DNA from 2 places in the Exiguobacterium sp. Leaf187 genome. Region 1 is predicted to be linked to the other one. Evidence: riboswitches for the same ligand, from Rfam matches in the RefSeq annotation. Region 1 holds a riboswitch; the other holds the start of a gene.
What was found. Region 1 has a riboswitch for S-adenosylmethionine ahead of ASF99_RS13540 (alpha/beta hydrolase). Riboswitches for the same ligand answer to the same signal wherever they lie in the genome.
Positions count from the first base shown of each region.

Region 2: another riboswitch for S-adenosylmethionine. It lies ahead of ASF99_RS14145 (Na+/H+ antiporter NhaC family protein); the one in region 1 lies ahead of ASF99_RS13540 (alpha/beta hydrolase).

Region 1 covers NZ_LMPR01000009.1:1,836,935-1,844,942, reverse strand. The annotation lists gene ASF99_RS13575 (SDR family NAD(P)-dependent oxidoreductase) at 1-102, opposite strand, end outside; gene ASF99_RS13570 (C40 family peptidase) at 179-856, opposite strand; gene rho (transcription termination factor Rho) at 1,211-2,584, shown strand; gene ASF99_RS13560 (type B 50S ribosomal protein L31) at 2,676-2,921, shown strand; gene ASF99_RS13555 (DedA family protein) at 2,958-3,608, opposite strand; gene ASF99_RS13550 (thymidine kinase) at 3,792-4,406, shown strand; gene ASF99_RS13540 (alpha/beta hydrolase) at 5,568-6,326, opposite strand; SAM riboswitch class I at 6,394-6,495, opposite strand; SAM riboswitch class I at 6,745-6,848, shown strand; gene ASF99_RS13535 (methionine ABC transporter ATP-binding protein) at 6,935-7,963, shown strand; gene ASF99_RS13530 (methionine ABC transporter permease) at 7,953-8,008, shown strand, end outside.
Region 2 covers NZ_LMPR01000011.1:10,911-18,918, reverse strand. The annotation lists gene ASF99_RS14160 (hypothetical protein) at 1-359, shown strand, start outside; gene ASF99_RS14155 (aldo/keto reductase) at 485-1,297, opposite strand; gene ASF99_RS14150 (hypothetical protein) at 1,456-1,659, shown strand; gene ASF99_RS14145 (Na+/H+ antiporter NhaC family protein) at 1,701-3,011, opposite strand; SAM riboswitch class I at 3,092-3,196, opposite strand; gene ASF99_RS14140 (metal ABC transporter solute-binding protein, Zn/Mn family) at 3,266-4,279, opposite strand; gene ASF99_RS14135 (alpha/beta hydrolase) at 4,450-5,439, shown strand; gene ASF99_RS14130 (histidine phosphatase family protein) at 5,457-6,047, shown strand; gene ASF99_RS14125 (YwpF family protein) at 6,044-6,535, opposite strand; gene ASF99_RS14120 (hypothetical protein) at 6,679-7,005, shown strand; gene ASF99_RS14115 (nicotinate phosphoribosyltransferase) at 7,056-8,008, opposite strand, start outside.

The DNA.
Region 1 (8,008 bases):
CGCATCGCGTCCGACGAGCAAGACGTGATCCCCTTGCTTGGCATGCAGATAAGCAAATTCACGACCAAGACCTCTTGAAGCACCTGTGATTAAGACATGCATCCGATTTCCTCCTCCTGTAATCGATTCGATGAAAAAAAGCGATCGAGCCAATGCTCAACCGCTTTGAGATGATGAATTATAGGTAAGATCCTGCGCCGACAAGGCGTGAACCCCAGTACCCTGATTTGAAGCTTGAGTATTTAACGCCACCTGTTTCTGAGTTGACCATGCTTGACTTGCTTGTTGCGATCCCAACGTGTTGAATGCCGCTACCGTGTGAGAAGAAGACAAGATCTCCTGGCTGTACTTTAGAAACGCTGACTTTCTTAGAAGAAGAATATTGTGAAGAAGACGTACGTGGTAATGTTTTACCAGCCGCTTTCTTGTAGACGTAGCTTGTGAAACCAGAGCAGTCGAATCCACGAGTCGTCGTTCCGCCCCATACATATGGTGTACCTTTATGTTTTGCTGCTTCGCTTAGGATTTTAGTCCGTTTAGAAGATGTGCTCGTTGTTTTTTTAGCGCTTGAAGATGATTTGTATGTCTTTGTGTATTGTGAGAAGACATAACGTGTTTTGCCGCCGTATGAGATTTTTGTCCAGCTGCCTGACTTGCCTTTATATGTAAAGACTTGACCAGCGTTGACTTTCCCGACGATGCTTGCTTTCGTAGAAGGTGCTGTCCGAACACGAAGACCGTTGTCCGTGATCTTGACTTTCGTGACTGTTGCTGCTTCAACTTTACCTGTACCCACTGATGTAAAACCTGAAACCACTAAGGCTGCTGTCGCGATCGATGCTAGAAAACGTTTCATGTTAAGAATTCCTCCGTTTAATGTAGTGTGTTGCGTCCGTAAGTTATATGATGAAATCATTAAGTGTTTGGTTAAGCAGTGAACCTTACAACTGTGTAAGAATTTTGTCTGCAGGAATATCTTAGCATGCGCACACTTGAAAACGTTTTTTCAGTTAGAAGACAAAATAGATGTTTTTGTAACATAACTGAAATAATATCCTTGAATATTACAAAGTAAGAAACGCAAAGGATTGTTGACGACGAATTCAAAAAAATATGATACCTTTAGTTCACGAATAAAATTACATACCTCCTGATGTATGTATGGAAGTATGCTGAATGCAGTTGAATTTATAAAGAATAGGTGAAGAACATGCCAACAACTGATAAAAAAGATAAACCAGAACGTTCCTATACACTGGCTCAATTGAGCCAACTGACATTAAAAGAACTTTATGAAATCGCAAAGACGAAAAATGTCCCACAATACCGGGAAGCCCGTAAGCGCGAGTTGATGTTCAAGATTTTAAAAGCACAGGCTGAATCGACTGGTCTTTATTTCCTCGAAGGGGTACTCGAAGTCATCCCTGGCAATCCACAAATGCAAAACGATGGTGGCTTTGGCTTCCTTCGTCCTATCAATTATTCCCAATCCTCTGAAGATATTTATATCGCAGCATCTCAAATCCGACGCTTTAATCTACGTAATGGTGATGTCGTCACAGGTAAAGTCCGTCCACCGAAGGAAAACGAACGGTTCCAAGGGTTACTTAGCGTGGAAGCCGTTAACGGTGAAGCACCGGATACTGCCCGTAACCGTTTATTCTTCCCGGCACTGACACCAATTTATCCGGACCGATTGATGCGACTTGAGACAGAACCACGCCATCTATCCGTTCGTGTCATGGATATGATCGCACCGGTTGGATTTGGTCAACGTGGTTTGATCGTCGCACCGCCAAAAGCAGGGAAGACGTCACTCCTCAAAGAAATCGCAAACTCGATTCAGGAGAATCATCCGGATGTCGAACTAATCATTCTCTTGATTGATGAGCGACCTGAGGAAGTAACGGACATTGAGCGTTCGGTTCCAGGAGCAGACGTCGTCAGCTCGACGTTTGACGAAACACCGGACAACCACGTCCGAATTTCTGAACTGGTCCTCGAGCGGGCGATGCGGCTCGTCGAACACAAGAAGGATGTCGTCATCTTGATGGATTCGATCACGCGTCTAACACGGGCCTATAACTTAACGGTACCGCAAAGTGGTCGGACGCTCTCTGGCGGAATTGATCCGGCTGCGTTCCATAAGCCAAAACGGTTCTTTGGTGCAGCGCGAAACATCGAACACGGTGGTAGTTTGACGATTCTTGCGACAGCACTCGTCGAGACAGGATCGCGCATGGATGACGTCATCTATGAGGAATTCAAAGGAACTGGCAACATGGAACTGCATCTTGATCGTAAGTTGTCAGAGCGTCGAATCTTCCCAGCGATCGACATTCGGAAGTCCGGTACACGGAAGGAAGAACTGTTGCTTCCGAAAGAGCAGCTTGATGCGCTTTGGGCGATTCGCCGGACGATGAACGAGTCGAACGAGTTCGTCGATACGTTCCTGCGTAAGATTCGTGATACGAAAAATAATGAAGAATTTTTCGTCGAACTCGAGAAAGAACAGAAGAAGGCGGTCCGACGCGCGCCAGCTAAACCACGTACCGTCAAGAAGGAAACGACGACAGAAAAATAACTATTGCGACGCATAAAAAAATCGTTTAGTATAGGAAGGTAACTTACTCTGGCTCAGCAAATGAACCAGGGCGGAAGGAGAGAAATCAACCATGAAACAAGGAATTCACCCTAACTACAACAAAGTAGTATTTATGGATTCAACGACTGAGTACAAATTCTTAAGCGGTTCTACTCGTTCTTCGAACGAAACGATCACTTGGGAAGATGGTAACGAGTACCCACTCATCCGTGTGGATGTGTCTTCAGACTCGCACCCATTCTACACAGGTCGTCAAAAGTTCAACGCGGCAGATGGTCGTGTCGATCGCTTCAACAAAAAATACGGCCGCAAGTAATTACTTGTCGGTTCTTAAAAAAACAGCCTGCCTCCATTACGGAAGCAGGCTGTTTTTGTATAGACTGAATTGTGAACGATACGCGAGATACGTCTTCAAGACGAACGAGAAGGCGATTCCGCCAGCAATCCCGATTAAATAGGGCATGACTTCCGGATGTGCCAAGACATAGTCCATGACTTTATGGAACGAGAGATGGCGGCCGACGAAATAACCGGCGCCTAAGAACACGCTGATCCAAATCAAGGCACCTGTATATGCATAACTCGCAAAAACGCGAAACGGCATTTTTGAGACGCCTGCAAAAAAGGCAGAGAGTTGGCGGAGACCAGGTATGTAGTAACCGATGATCAAGACCGATTTTCCGTAACGACGAAATCCGGCTTCAGCGGAAAGAATATGTTTTTCTGAGATACGCATTTTCGGTCCAACGCGGTGTAGTAGTGGCATACCGAGTTTTAATCCGAGTAAATAGCTGATCGTCATCCCGATGCAACTGCCGGCGTAAGCGGCGAGAATCGTACCGACGAGTGGTAGATTGCCTTGATGCATCCAAAATCCGGACAAAACGAGCAGGGTCTCATCAGGAACCGGCAATCCCACGATACCACCTGCGAGAAGGACGGAGAGACCAAGGGCACCATATTGGTGCAGGATGTCATGTAAGAGATGATGAATCGGGGACACCTTCTTTCGTGAGAATCTTCTTCTTCAGTGTACAGGAAATAGGGGGCAGTTGGAATGAAAGGACAAAAATTCTAGGGAAAGAAAAAATGAATTTTGATTTCCGGAAGTCAACCCTTTTTCTCGATACCGTTTCGAGCTATACTCGTTAAAGTGACTATTTTTAGAGGACGGTGTCGGACGATGATGCATGTAATAAATCAGTACGGCTGGATCGAAGTAATTTGTGGCAGTATGTTTTCCGGGAAATCGGAAGAGTTGATTCGTCGTGTCAGACGGGCGCAGTACGGCAAACTGCCCGTGCAAGTATTCAAGCCAGCAATCGACGACCGGTACCATGAAGAGCATGTCGTCTCTCACGTTGGCAACTCTGTCGTAGCGATTCCGATGGCGACGAGTCGTGATCTCTACGCGGCAGTAGCAGAAGAAACACAAATCGTTGGCATTGATGAAGTTCAATTCTTTGATGATGAGATCGTACAAGTCATCGAAGCACTCGCACAAGACGGAAAACGCGTCATTTGTGCAGGCCTTGATCAAGATTTCCGGGCAGAGCCATTCGGGAAAATGCCTGAATTACTGGCGCGTGCAGAATTCGTGACGAAGCTACAAGCGATCTGTCTTTCATGTGGGGATCCGGCTTCCCGGACACAACGTTTGATTGACGGGAAACCAGCGAACTACGATGATCCGATCATCCTAGTCGGAGCGTCGGAATCGTATGAGCCACGTTGCCGTCATTGCCATGAGGTACCTGGAAAACCGAAGCCGCTCCAATCGGTGCAACACCAAGAACGATAAATGAAAAAAGGCGAAGGCTGGGATATAACTCAGTTTTACAGATGATAAAAAGGAATTGCACATCCTGAGTGATGGCGATTCTTTTTTTTCGTTAAACTCAGCTAGTTAAGTCTCAGCTTCTTTTAGTCACTTTTTTAAACTCGAGATGAATGATAAAGAAAGCTAGGACTAAAAGAATAAAGTAACTAATTACTACTTGTAACAGTTCTTTATCGTGAGTTAGCTAACTCTAAACATAGAGTATATAAGTAATTAAAAAGACAATAAGGATTCATCAACTGAAAACTCTTACTGTTTTTCTCGTTTGTATGTAACCTTTCGAAGGTTTTTGGTGTAAGGTATAGTGTTTTTGAAGGATTTATTTAATGGATAAATTGAAAAGATCAAACAACGATAACTGTTGATGTAAGGAATTGGAGGTAAACAAATGAGTAAATACCATAAATCTAGCATACGATTAGTTTTGATTGTATTAGTTACAGTCACAATCTTGTATTATGGTTTTAACTTTGAAATAGGGTACGGGATAATCTTTTTAATCGCAGCTGTTGGGTGTACCATTTATCTTAACTTTAAAGCAGCTAAAAAAGAAAAAAGTGAGAAAAAAATCCTATAATTAAATATGGGAGTTTCAGCTTGTAGACAACCCCTCACTTCGTAATTGAAATGAGGGGTTGTTGTATGTATTAATTACTAAAATGTTAAAGAAACGTGGATTCCCTGAGGGATCCAAGAACCAATTTGTAGGCTTTTCGAGGTTCACGGTAATGAAAGTAAGCATTGCTTGAAGCGTCGTTTTTTCACTCCCCGGATCTGTTGTACTCTCCTGTATATGACGTCTTAATCTAATTTGTCTTTTTGCTTTCGGGCAACGCGTCTAATGTAGAGAAATAGGGTACCTATTCCTTCAACCCAAGACCTAAAAATTAACGGAATGTCATGTTAGTCTAGATCTCTTTGATGGTACGTCGCATGTAGGAAATACTAAATACATGTTGAAGAAGCGTCATCTTGATTAACAGGACGAGGTCGATGCTTGTCCCAGGAAAACGATTTGAAATGAACAAAGCGCAATCCTCCCATTAGAGAAAATTGCGCTTTGCTTACAATCTGTAGCAGCTATTTGCTTCCATATAGAAACGAATAGCTGTTTTTTTTGATTCAGCCTGTTTCTTGCGAAAACTGACACGATTGTTCGATAAAGCGGATCGTCTCACGAACGATCAAATCCTGATCATGATCGAGGGTCGCGACGTGGTACGAGTTCAGTAAACAGTAGCTTCGTTTATCATTCGTTCCGATGTGCTGATGCAGATAATCCGAGCTCGACGGCGGAACGACGTGATCGGTCGCCGAGTAGAGAATTAATGTCGGCAGAAGGATTGATCCTAAGCGTCCTTTCGTTTCATCCATCAGACGGACGAGTTCGAACGCACAACGGCTCGGAACGAGGTCATAGATGATTTCGAAGGCTGCTCGCTTAATGTCCGGTGCCCCTTCCGGTAAGTACTGTGGACCGTCCTCGAACGAAAGTGCTTCGTAAGAAGGAACGGAGAGTGCGGCATTGATCGTAATGATGCCGGCAAACGGAATGCCGTCAGCGGCGAGTGACAGTGCAAGCGTCGCACCCATCGATTGACCGATGACGAAGACTTGATCGCATGTTTCTTGTAAACGTTCATAGCCGTCTTGCAGACTTTGCTTCCAACATCGAGCAGTCGATTGTTCAAACTCGCGGACATTCGTTCCATGTCCACGTAAGCGCGGGGCATAGACGGTAAAACCTTCAGCAGCGAATGCCTCACCGACGTCCCGGACACTTTGCGGTGTGGCGTTAAAACCATGACAGATTAGAATGCCGATCGATCCCCCTTGAAAATAGAACGCTTCAGCACCAGTCAATACAGGATAGTTCATCATTACTATTTTTCCTCCATTCATGAAAAAAACTCGTCGACGTCACTGCTTGGACGCCCACGAGTTTTTCACCGTATCATCCAAAGCCGCGCTTTGCTGGTCGGAGCACCTTACAGATTGCAGGTTGCCGTGAAGTCATAGAGCCAGGTCTCTCGTTCACTCTTGATAAATATCATATTGGAATTGTCGGAATAATCATTGAAACGATGGTAGCACGACCAAAAATGACTTGTCAAATCTTTCTTGACGAATCATGATCCGTTGAGTAAGCTAACTCATAACTTGTTCATCCATCGATATGCGCCAAATGGATTATTTTTGCAAAGTTGGTTGACTTTTAAAGTTTCGACCCGTAATGTAAAAATTAGTTTTACGACATAAGCAACAACGCAACAACACACATACAAATTTCATACCGCAATACTTATCCAGAGAGGTGGAGGGACTGGCCCTACGAAACCTCGGCAACAGACTCATTATGAGCACTGTGCCAATTCCATCAGACAGATGTCTGAGAGATGAGTGGAGTGGATTCTGCCACTGTGCGGATCCAGGTCTCTTCTTGTTTCTCAAGAAGGGACCTTTTTTGTTGAATGAAGGGGGAAAACGGAATGATCGCATTTCATCAAGTCAAAAAAACGTACGTCACGAAAGATCAGACGATCGCAGCACTCGACGGTGTCGACCTGACGATCGAGAAAGGCGAAATCTTTGGTGTCATCGGCTTTAGCGGTGCCGGAAAAAGTTCACTGCTCCGCTGTGTCAATCTATTAGAACGACCGACGTCAGGAACGGTGACGGTCGATGGAGAAGATTTAACGCAACTGTCTCCGAAAAAATTGCGCCAAGCAAAACAACGGATCGGGATGATTTTTCAGCACTTCAATCTATTGAATGCGAACACGGTCTTTACGAATGTCGCGAAACCACTCGTTCTCGCAGGCGTCAAGAAAGACGAAATTCGCCGCCGGGTGACGGAGTTACTCGAATTCGTCGATCTCGCGGACAAGGCGGATCATTATCCGGATCAATTGTCGGGTGGGCAGAAACAGCGCGTTGGTATCGCCCGGGCACTCGCGACGCAACCTTCCGTCCTCTTATGTGACGAAGCGACGTCAGCACTCGATCCCCAAACGACACATCATATTCTCCAGTTATTAAAACGGATCAATGCGGAGTACGGAATCACGATTCTCTTGATCACCCACGAGATGGGCGTCATTCGGGAGATTTGCGACCGCGTCGCTGTCATTGAAGCTGGGAAACTGATCGAGTCAGGAACGGTCTTTGATGTCTTTTCAAACCCGCAGACCGAGACAGCACAGAACTTCGTCCGCTCCGTCATGCACGACGAGATTCCAGCATCGATTCGCCAGTTGATCGAGTCCCGGAATGCGAATCCGATCTATAAGATTCATTTCCTCGGACATCACACCGGGCAGCCGCTCTTATCGCAAGTTGCGAAACGCTTTGACGTCGATATCAACATCTTGCACGGTAGTATCACGGAGTTGCAGGATACGCCGTTCGGCACCTTACTCATCGAGTTGATTGGTGAGCAGACTGAAGTGAAACGAGCGTTACACTACATCGATCAGGCACAGGTGACGGTCGAGGAGGTACTTGCTCATGCTAGTTAATTACAGTGATATCTGGACAGCATTTTTGCAGACGATGACGATGGT
Region 2 (8,008 bases), on a different contig from region 1:
AACCCGATCATGAACAATTATTCGCTCTCGAACAGACGAACGCCATCTATCATTTGATGAATCAAATCGATATCTACATTGATCAAGACACACATTACAACCTGGGACGAGCGATCGTTGGCGAAGAGTTGATCGTCAACGAAGAAAAAGCGGCGATTGTCGGTATTCTTCCCTTGCCACTCCTCATCATATCGGCTGAGGTGATGCGGAATTTCGATCAACGGGCACTCGCTTCGATTCATGATGAAGCTGGAACACCGGGCGAATTCGAGGATATCTGGGAACAGTTTGCTGATTTACGTGCCTATTTTCAAAAAGCAGAAGAAGCGGAAGATACGATTTTAATTTATTATGTCTGAACAGCTTCAAGCATAAAAAAAGAGACTCGCTTCCAAGTCGTAGACTGGAAACGGGTCTCTCGTCGTTCAGATGAAGCAAGACGTCTTCACATGGAAGCCGTTCTTTTTTTACGATAACCTTTAGATTAAAAATCGATTTCGTCCGGATCTGGTCCGAGGCGGACATCCGTTGCGATACGATCAATTTTCTCAAGATCATCAGCATCGAGTTGGAAATCAAAGACGTCGAAGTTTTCCGCAATGCGTGCTGGAGTGACGGATTTCGGAAGAGCGACGATGCCGTTGTCGAGGTGCCAACGTAAGACGACTTGTGAAGGTGTCTTGCCGTGCTTCTCTGCGATTTCCTTGAAATCATTGATTTCGAGGAATTTCCCTTGCATGAGTGGGCTCCATGCTTCGACTTGGATATTGTGATCTTGCAAGTATTCGTGTAGTTCGTGTTGCGGCAATTGTGGATGCAATTCGACTTGGTTGATCATTGGAGCCATCAATCCCTCTTCTGCCAATGTATCGAGGTGATGTTCCTTGAAGTTCGAGACACCGATCGCTTTGATCTTGCCTTCTTCGTACAATTCAACCATTGCTTTCCACGCTTCGATATAGCCTTCGACCGGCCAGTGGATGAGATAGAGGTCAAGATAATCTGTTTCGAGACGTTCGAGCGATTCTGCGAATGCTTCCTTCGTCCGACCGGCACGAATATCATCGTTCCAGACTTTTGACGTTAAGAAGAGATCCTCACGTTTCACGCCGCTTTCCTTGATTCCTTTTGCGACACCGCGCTCGTTTTTGTAGACAGCAGCTGTATCGATGTGACGATAGCCGACACGTAGTGCTTCAGCGACAGCAGCAGGTGCTTCTGTCTCTTCATCTACTTGCCAGACACCGAATCCGATTTGGGGAATCGTAATACCGTTTGAAAGTTTTGCGTATTGCATGTGTTACTCCTCCTCATAAAACGTAGTTTAGATTTGCTCGTTTAGTTTAGCATGAACGAACGAAGACGTCCGTTTCTATGCTCATGGAGAAATAGGATATGATATAAAATAGAAGCGTAATAAAATCTGAATGCCTGTCCGAAAAAGGAGGATAACAGATGGCTCAAAAGAATAAAAAGCTATCAAAGGGAGCTTGGCTTAGTATTGGTGCCTTGCTGGTCACACAAGCAGTGAGTCTGTTTTTCAGTGCACGAAAGTCAGGACGTAATCCATGGGTGTGGGGAGGTGCTGGACTCCTTCAGTTTCCACTTCCGGCAATCGCCTATTTGATCTTAGAAAGACAAGCAAAGCAGAAAAAATAACAAAACAGGTCTGATCATAGCGATCGGACCTGTTTTTATGATTAGGAAGAAATTTTTTCTTGCTTCGCAGCTGTCTTCTTCATGCGTGGCAATCCGAAGAAGATGGCGATTGATCCACAAACGAAGAGGAGGAACGGATAGAACAGATACGGAATCAGTTCAGGAGAAGCCGTCTTCGTCAATTCTGCTGCAATCAATAGTTGTGCCCCATACGGAATGATGCCTTGAATACCACAAGAGAAGATATCAAGGATACTCGCTGATTTCTTGCGATCGATTTCATACGTATCGGCGATTTCAGCTGCCAGTGGTCCAGCGACAAGAATCGAGATCGTATTGTTCGCCGTTGCGAGGTTCGTCGCACTAACGAGTGCCGCCATACTGAATTCGGCACCGCGACGCTGTGAAATCTTGCGCGTCAGCGTCTCTTTCAAGTAAGCAATTCCACCGTTGAACGTAATCAAACTGACGAGACCACCCATGAGGAGCGTCAAGATTGAAATCTCTGCCATGCCCATCATTCCTTTTGACATCGAAAGGACGAACCCACTTAAACCGAAGCTATTGTCAATCATACCGATGATGCCAGTGAGCAATGTACCACCGACGAGAACGAGGATGACATTAACACCAAATAGTGCAAGGACGATGACGGCGAGATATGGAATCAATTTGTAGAACTCGAATGCTTTAGCCGTTACCGCATCGCCAGAACCAGAAACGAATGCGAGTAAGATGACCGTCAAGATGGCAGCCGGGAGAACGATCATGAAGTTCGTTCGGAACTTATCACGCATGTTCGTTTTTTGCGTTCGAACGGCAGCGATCGTCGTATCTGAGATGAACGACAAGTTATCGCCGAACATCGAACCCCCAACGACTGATGCTGCTGCGATCGCGACGTTGATGCCTGTTGCTTCATGAATACCGAAAGCGATCGGCGCGAGCGCGGCAATCGTTCCGGTAGATGTCCCCATCGCCATCGAGATGAAGGCAGCGATGACGAACAGACCGCTCATCAGGAGTGACGGAGGTAGGAACGTCAAAGCAGCATTGACGGTCGCATCGATGGCACCGATTGCTTCTGCCGTTCCAGAAAACGTACCGGCTAATAAGAAGATGAAGACCATGATCATGATATCGGGATTTCCGGCACCGGTTGCGATTCGTTCGACCGTTTGATTGATGGATCCTTTCGTTGTGATTGCAGCAAAGATTAAAGCAATCAATGCGGCGATAAGGATCGGAAATTTGTAAAAGTCGTCATAGAAGATCCCGGCTCCGATGAAGAGGACCAGGAATACGACGAGGGGAAGCAGTGCCCATTTGTTAGGCGTGATCGTTTCATTCATTGTTGACACCTCGTTTCTCAAAGGTACAAAAAAAGACCCCTTCGCAAGAAAGAAGGAGGTCTTTATGAAAAAAGACGCTCTTCTTATCTCTCAAGCTTTCGCTTGCTGGATTTGGCACAGTACGAATCAAATCGTCCGCTGCCGAAACATCATTGGGCCAGTCCCTCCGTTTCTCGCGATAAAAAGAAGTCATTCAATTGTTGTAAAACACGTTTCTTACCGTACCGCATTGAGTAACGCGTGTCAACTGTACTTTACTGAAGTGCTTGTTTTAATGTTTGGACGTTTTCTTCCATCAACTTGAAGTACGAGCTGTTTTGTTGCGCTTTCGTGACCGACTCTAGATTATGAATCGTCACGGATTCAGCTCCGATTTCTTTTTGGATGACACGTGCGACCTTCGGTGAGACCGTCTCTTCGAACGCGACGTATTTCAAATCATGCATCCGTGCTTCTTTCACTAAAGTGGCCAGTTGCTTTTGTGACGGTTCATCGGAAGGAGAAATTCCCGCGATCGGCAGTTGTGTGAAACCATATCGTTCTGCGAGGTAACCATAAGCGGCATGCGTAACGAGAAGTTCTTTTTTTGATCCATCAGCGACGGCTTGTTTAAATTGTTCGTCCAATTCATCAGCTTGCTGATCGAACGCTTTTAAGTTTTTCTCGAATGTTGCTTTGTCTTTTGGTACTTCTTTTGATAAAGCAGTTGTAATCGAGTGTGCCATTGCTTTTGCGTTGACAGGGTCGAGCCAGACGTGTGGATCGTATTTTCCGTGGTCATGACCCTCTTCTTCATGCGCATGTTCGTCCGTTGCGTGATCATCGTGCCCTTCTTCTTCGTGAGCATGTTCGTCTTCTGTATGCCCCTCTTCTTCATGTGCATGAAGCGTAGCATCCGATTCTAGCAAGTTGACGTCTTTACTCGTCTCAATGAAGCGGACGTCCGTGCCTTTTAAGCTCTCTTGGATTTTTTTCGAATACGGCTCGAGCGTCGTGCCCGTTAAGAGGAACAAGTCACCCTTAGCAATTTCAGTGAGTTGTTTTGACGTCGGCTCGTAAGAGTGAGGATCTGCTCCAGGTGGGACGATCATCTTGACGTCGACTTGATCACCACCGATTTCGCGGGCAATAGCAGCTGTTGCGAACGTCGATGCATAGACTTCTGTCTGGGTTTTATCTGAAGTCGATGAATCGGTATTCGAACCGCAAGCGGCGAGGACACTTGCACTCGCGAAGGCGATTGTTAAAGCAGGAATAATTTTTTTCATTATATGATACCTCCATTATTAAAACGTAACAATTCCGATTTGGACTTTCTCACTATAGCGGAACGCTGGTGAAGCGTCAAGTAGGAATACCGAGACGTTCGACATCTTTTAAAACGGGGTAAAAGGATAATAAAGTGAAGAAACTGGCACGTCTTTTTGGAGGTGATCAAGTGAAACGTGAAACTGCATGGCTAATGGGGGGAGCTGCATTATTGACGACGGCAGCAGCGGGAGCGAGTATCTGGAACAATTATGGTGCACTACTTCGATGGACCGAACCCGCCTTGCCACTCACAGAAAAACAACTTGCACCGCGGACGCTCACCTACAAACAGGTGGGAGACCGCATCTTACAACTCGATCTCTATTATCCACCAGGAGAAGGACCGTTTCCAGTTGCCATCTATGCACACGGTGGTGCATTCGTTCGTGGAGAGCGCGATGACATGTTCTGCTTTAGTCCAATCGTTGATCGACTACTTGAACTCGGAGTTGCCGTCTGTAGTATTGAGTATCGTTTGTTCGAAGAGGGCAGTTATTTTCCGGATAACCTCGAAGATGTACGGGATGCGTTATGTTTTTTGAATAAGGAAGCAGAGGGTCTTCGCATTCTAAGAGGACGGATGATGGTATGGGGAGATTCAGCCGGAGCCGCACTCATGCTGACGACGGCACTTGCCCCATCTGCTTTCGTTGGTGAGCGCGATGAGCGGCACATGCCATTGATCAGTGGTGTGATCGCTTTATATCCACCGACGAACTTTTTGCTGTTTAATTTCATTCAGACTTGGATTGCCCATATTAAGTTCTACAAGGGGGGACGAGAAGAATGGCGCAAGCTGATGACGCACGTCTCACCCGTCACACATTTATCGTCGGATGCTCCGCCAATCATGCTCTTGCACGGTAAAAAAGATCCGATTGTTCCGTTTTCTCAAGCCTTGCATTTCGTTGAGAAGGGAGCGGATGTCGGAGCCGATGTTCGTTTGTTTTCCTTTCCGAATGGTACGCACTCACTTGCTAGTTTCGCTCAGACGGAAAATCCGTTAAAGATCGAACGATTGCTTGAACGAATTGAACATTTCACCTGTCAGGTACTACTGTTGCCACCTCGACAACTTCCGAATGGAAAACATGATACAATCAGTCATATTTCTTAAATGAGGGAGACAGAGACATGACTGAAATTTGTTTAGTGCGGCATGGTCAGACGGATTGGAACTTAAACGAACGGATTCAAGGAAGAGAAGATATCCCGTTGAATGCAACAGGAAGAAGACAAGCGGAACTCAGCGCCGCTTATCTATCGAATGAAAAGTGGGATGTCTTAGTAGCAAGTCCCTTGTCGCGTGCCGTTGAGACGGCGGAAATCATCGGTCGTGCTGTTGGCTTAACGATTACAGCGACAGACGAGCGACTTGTCGAACGCGAATTCGGAGCCGCTTCCGGTGAACCAGTCGCAGCGATTTACGAGGCTGTTCAAGCGAACGATACGACACTTGTGCCGGGTCTTGAAACGGAACAAGCCATCCAGGATCGCGTGTTCGATGCGTTACAGGAAGCGACACGCATGTATGAAGGGAAACGAATTCTAATCGTCTGTCACTCGCATACGATCAAGGCAGCCTTATCATCGATTGATGCGACGTTCAGTTACCGGACACCTTTGAAAAACGCGTGTGCGAATTATATCCATCATACAGATCACTATACGATTGACCGAATCAACGTAGCGGACCACATCACGGATGAGGTCGAAAAACCTTAAGAAACGGGTGCGTTCGGATGCTCTGTCAAATATTGCTTGAATGTTTCTTTAGCGATGCTTGTGATATGGGCGCCACGTTTCGAACGACGATCCTTATATTCTTGAACGAGTTCTTCGCCAGCGAATCCATCTTCGACGACTTCGCGTAAGATCGATTCAGATAAATCATTCTTCATCATGACCATCTTACCCGTGAAGACATACGAGACGTTTTCGCTTAAGACAGTCCGTTCAAGGGGCGTGACGATCATCGCGGCAGGGTCATTATCAGGTCGTGAGATCGTGATTTCAATCAAAGCACGTAAATGTTTTGTGAACAATTCATCGACGATCGGCTGATCCGTTGGAGGAACGACGATTTCTGCAACCCACTGTGCCGTCTGTTCGGTACTGACCGTCAATCCGTCCTGAATGGCGACGGGAATCGTCGTATCACGTCCTGACTCGTCCATTAAAATGCGTAAAGTGCATAACTTAAAGGTTTTCATGAAAAAAATGCCCTCCCTTGATCGCTTACGATTTTCCTACAGTATACCGTGAGGAATGTGGGACGGGAAACTTTTCCTGACGAAATCCGTATGAACTATGTTTAAATAAGACTAGATACTACTAAACAGGAGGATCGTTCATTATGCCGCAAGTACTCATTGGAATATTAGGAATCCTGGGTATCGTTCTACTTGCCCACCATATCATCATGTATTGGCATGCTGAACCGACAGACCGCCCGACGCTTGCATATCGCATTGCGCTCCTGATTGCCTGTTTGCTACTCATTAGTGGAAGTGATCATTTAATCAGTATTTTCTACGCGGATTCCTTAGCTGAATTCGGTCAACGCATCACGTATATCGTCTTCATCGGAGGTGCACTTGGCTTCGCATGGTACTTTCGTAAGAAGATGGAACAAGCGCCAACAGAAATGACACCTGTCGGAAACGAAGCAGGATTAACATGAGAAAAAGCGCCGTTCATCCTGAGGGAGGAAGAACGGCGCTTTTTGGCGTCTTATTTTAACCCACTTGCCAGTCGGGTATCCCGAATCATGTCGAGTTTGAGCTTCCAGAGACGATCGCTGAATGTGACAGCATAGATCTCTGGCAAGCGCAGTCGTTTGTACTCTTCCCACAGACGACCAATCTGTGTTTCGTGGAAGTGGCGACTCTCTTCGATCGTCGGCACTGTATAGATCAACTCTCCATCCTTGAAGATCGGTTCAAGTAAGCGCTCGACCTTGAACTGTTCGATGCGGTTCCGGAACGATGGGTCCCGGACGTCGATGAGATCGACAGCTTCAAGTGTTGACGGATCTTCGTCCATCAACGTCACGTAATCGCCTTTGAACTTATCCGTCACCGGATCGATGATGCGATAGACTTCCTTGATATGGGGCGTCGTCGTCTTGGCTTTTGACGAGGATACTTTAATGACGGGTGCGAGCTCGCCATCTACTTCACGTGCGACCAATTTGTAGACCATCCCAAGAGCCGGTTGTTCGTAAGCTGTAATACCACGTGTTCCGACGAGGAATGTATTGGCTTGGGCACCTTGGATGCGTAAGTCCTGAATGACGTACTCATCGAGGTCCCCTGACAAGACGATGTCGACTTCCGGGAAGCCAGCTTCGTCAAGCATGTTACGGGCACGTTTTGACAAGTAAGATAAGTCGCCAGAATCGATCCGGATGCCACGCAGTTTATGCCCTTTGGCTTGGAGTTCCTTCGCAACCGTGATGGCATTCGGAAGACCACTCTTGAGCGTATCGTACGTATCGACGAGTAATGTCGCCTGATCCGGATAATGAGAAGCGAATGTCCGGAATGCCGTCAATTCGTCATCGTGGAATTGAATGTCGGCATGTTCCATCGTTCCACCACACGGAATGCCGAAGTCGCGTCCTGCTGAAGCAAGGCTTGTGACGTCAAAACCAGCCAGGTACGAAGCACGCGTACCGAAGTAAG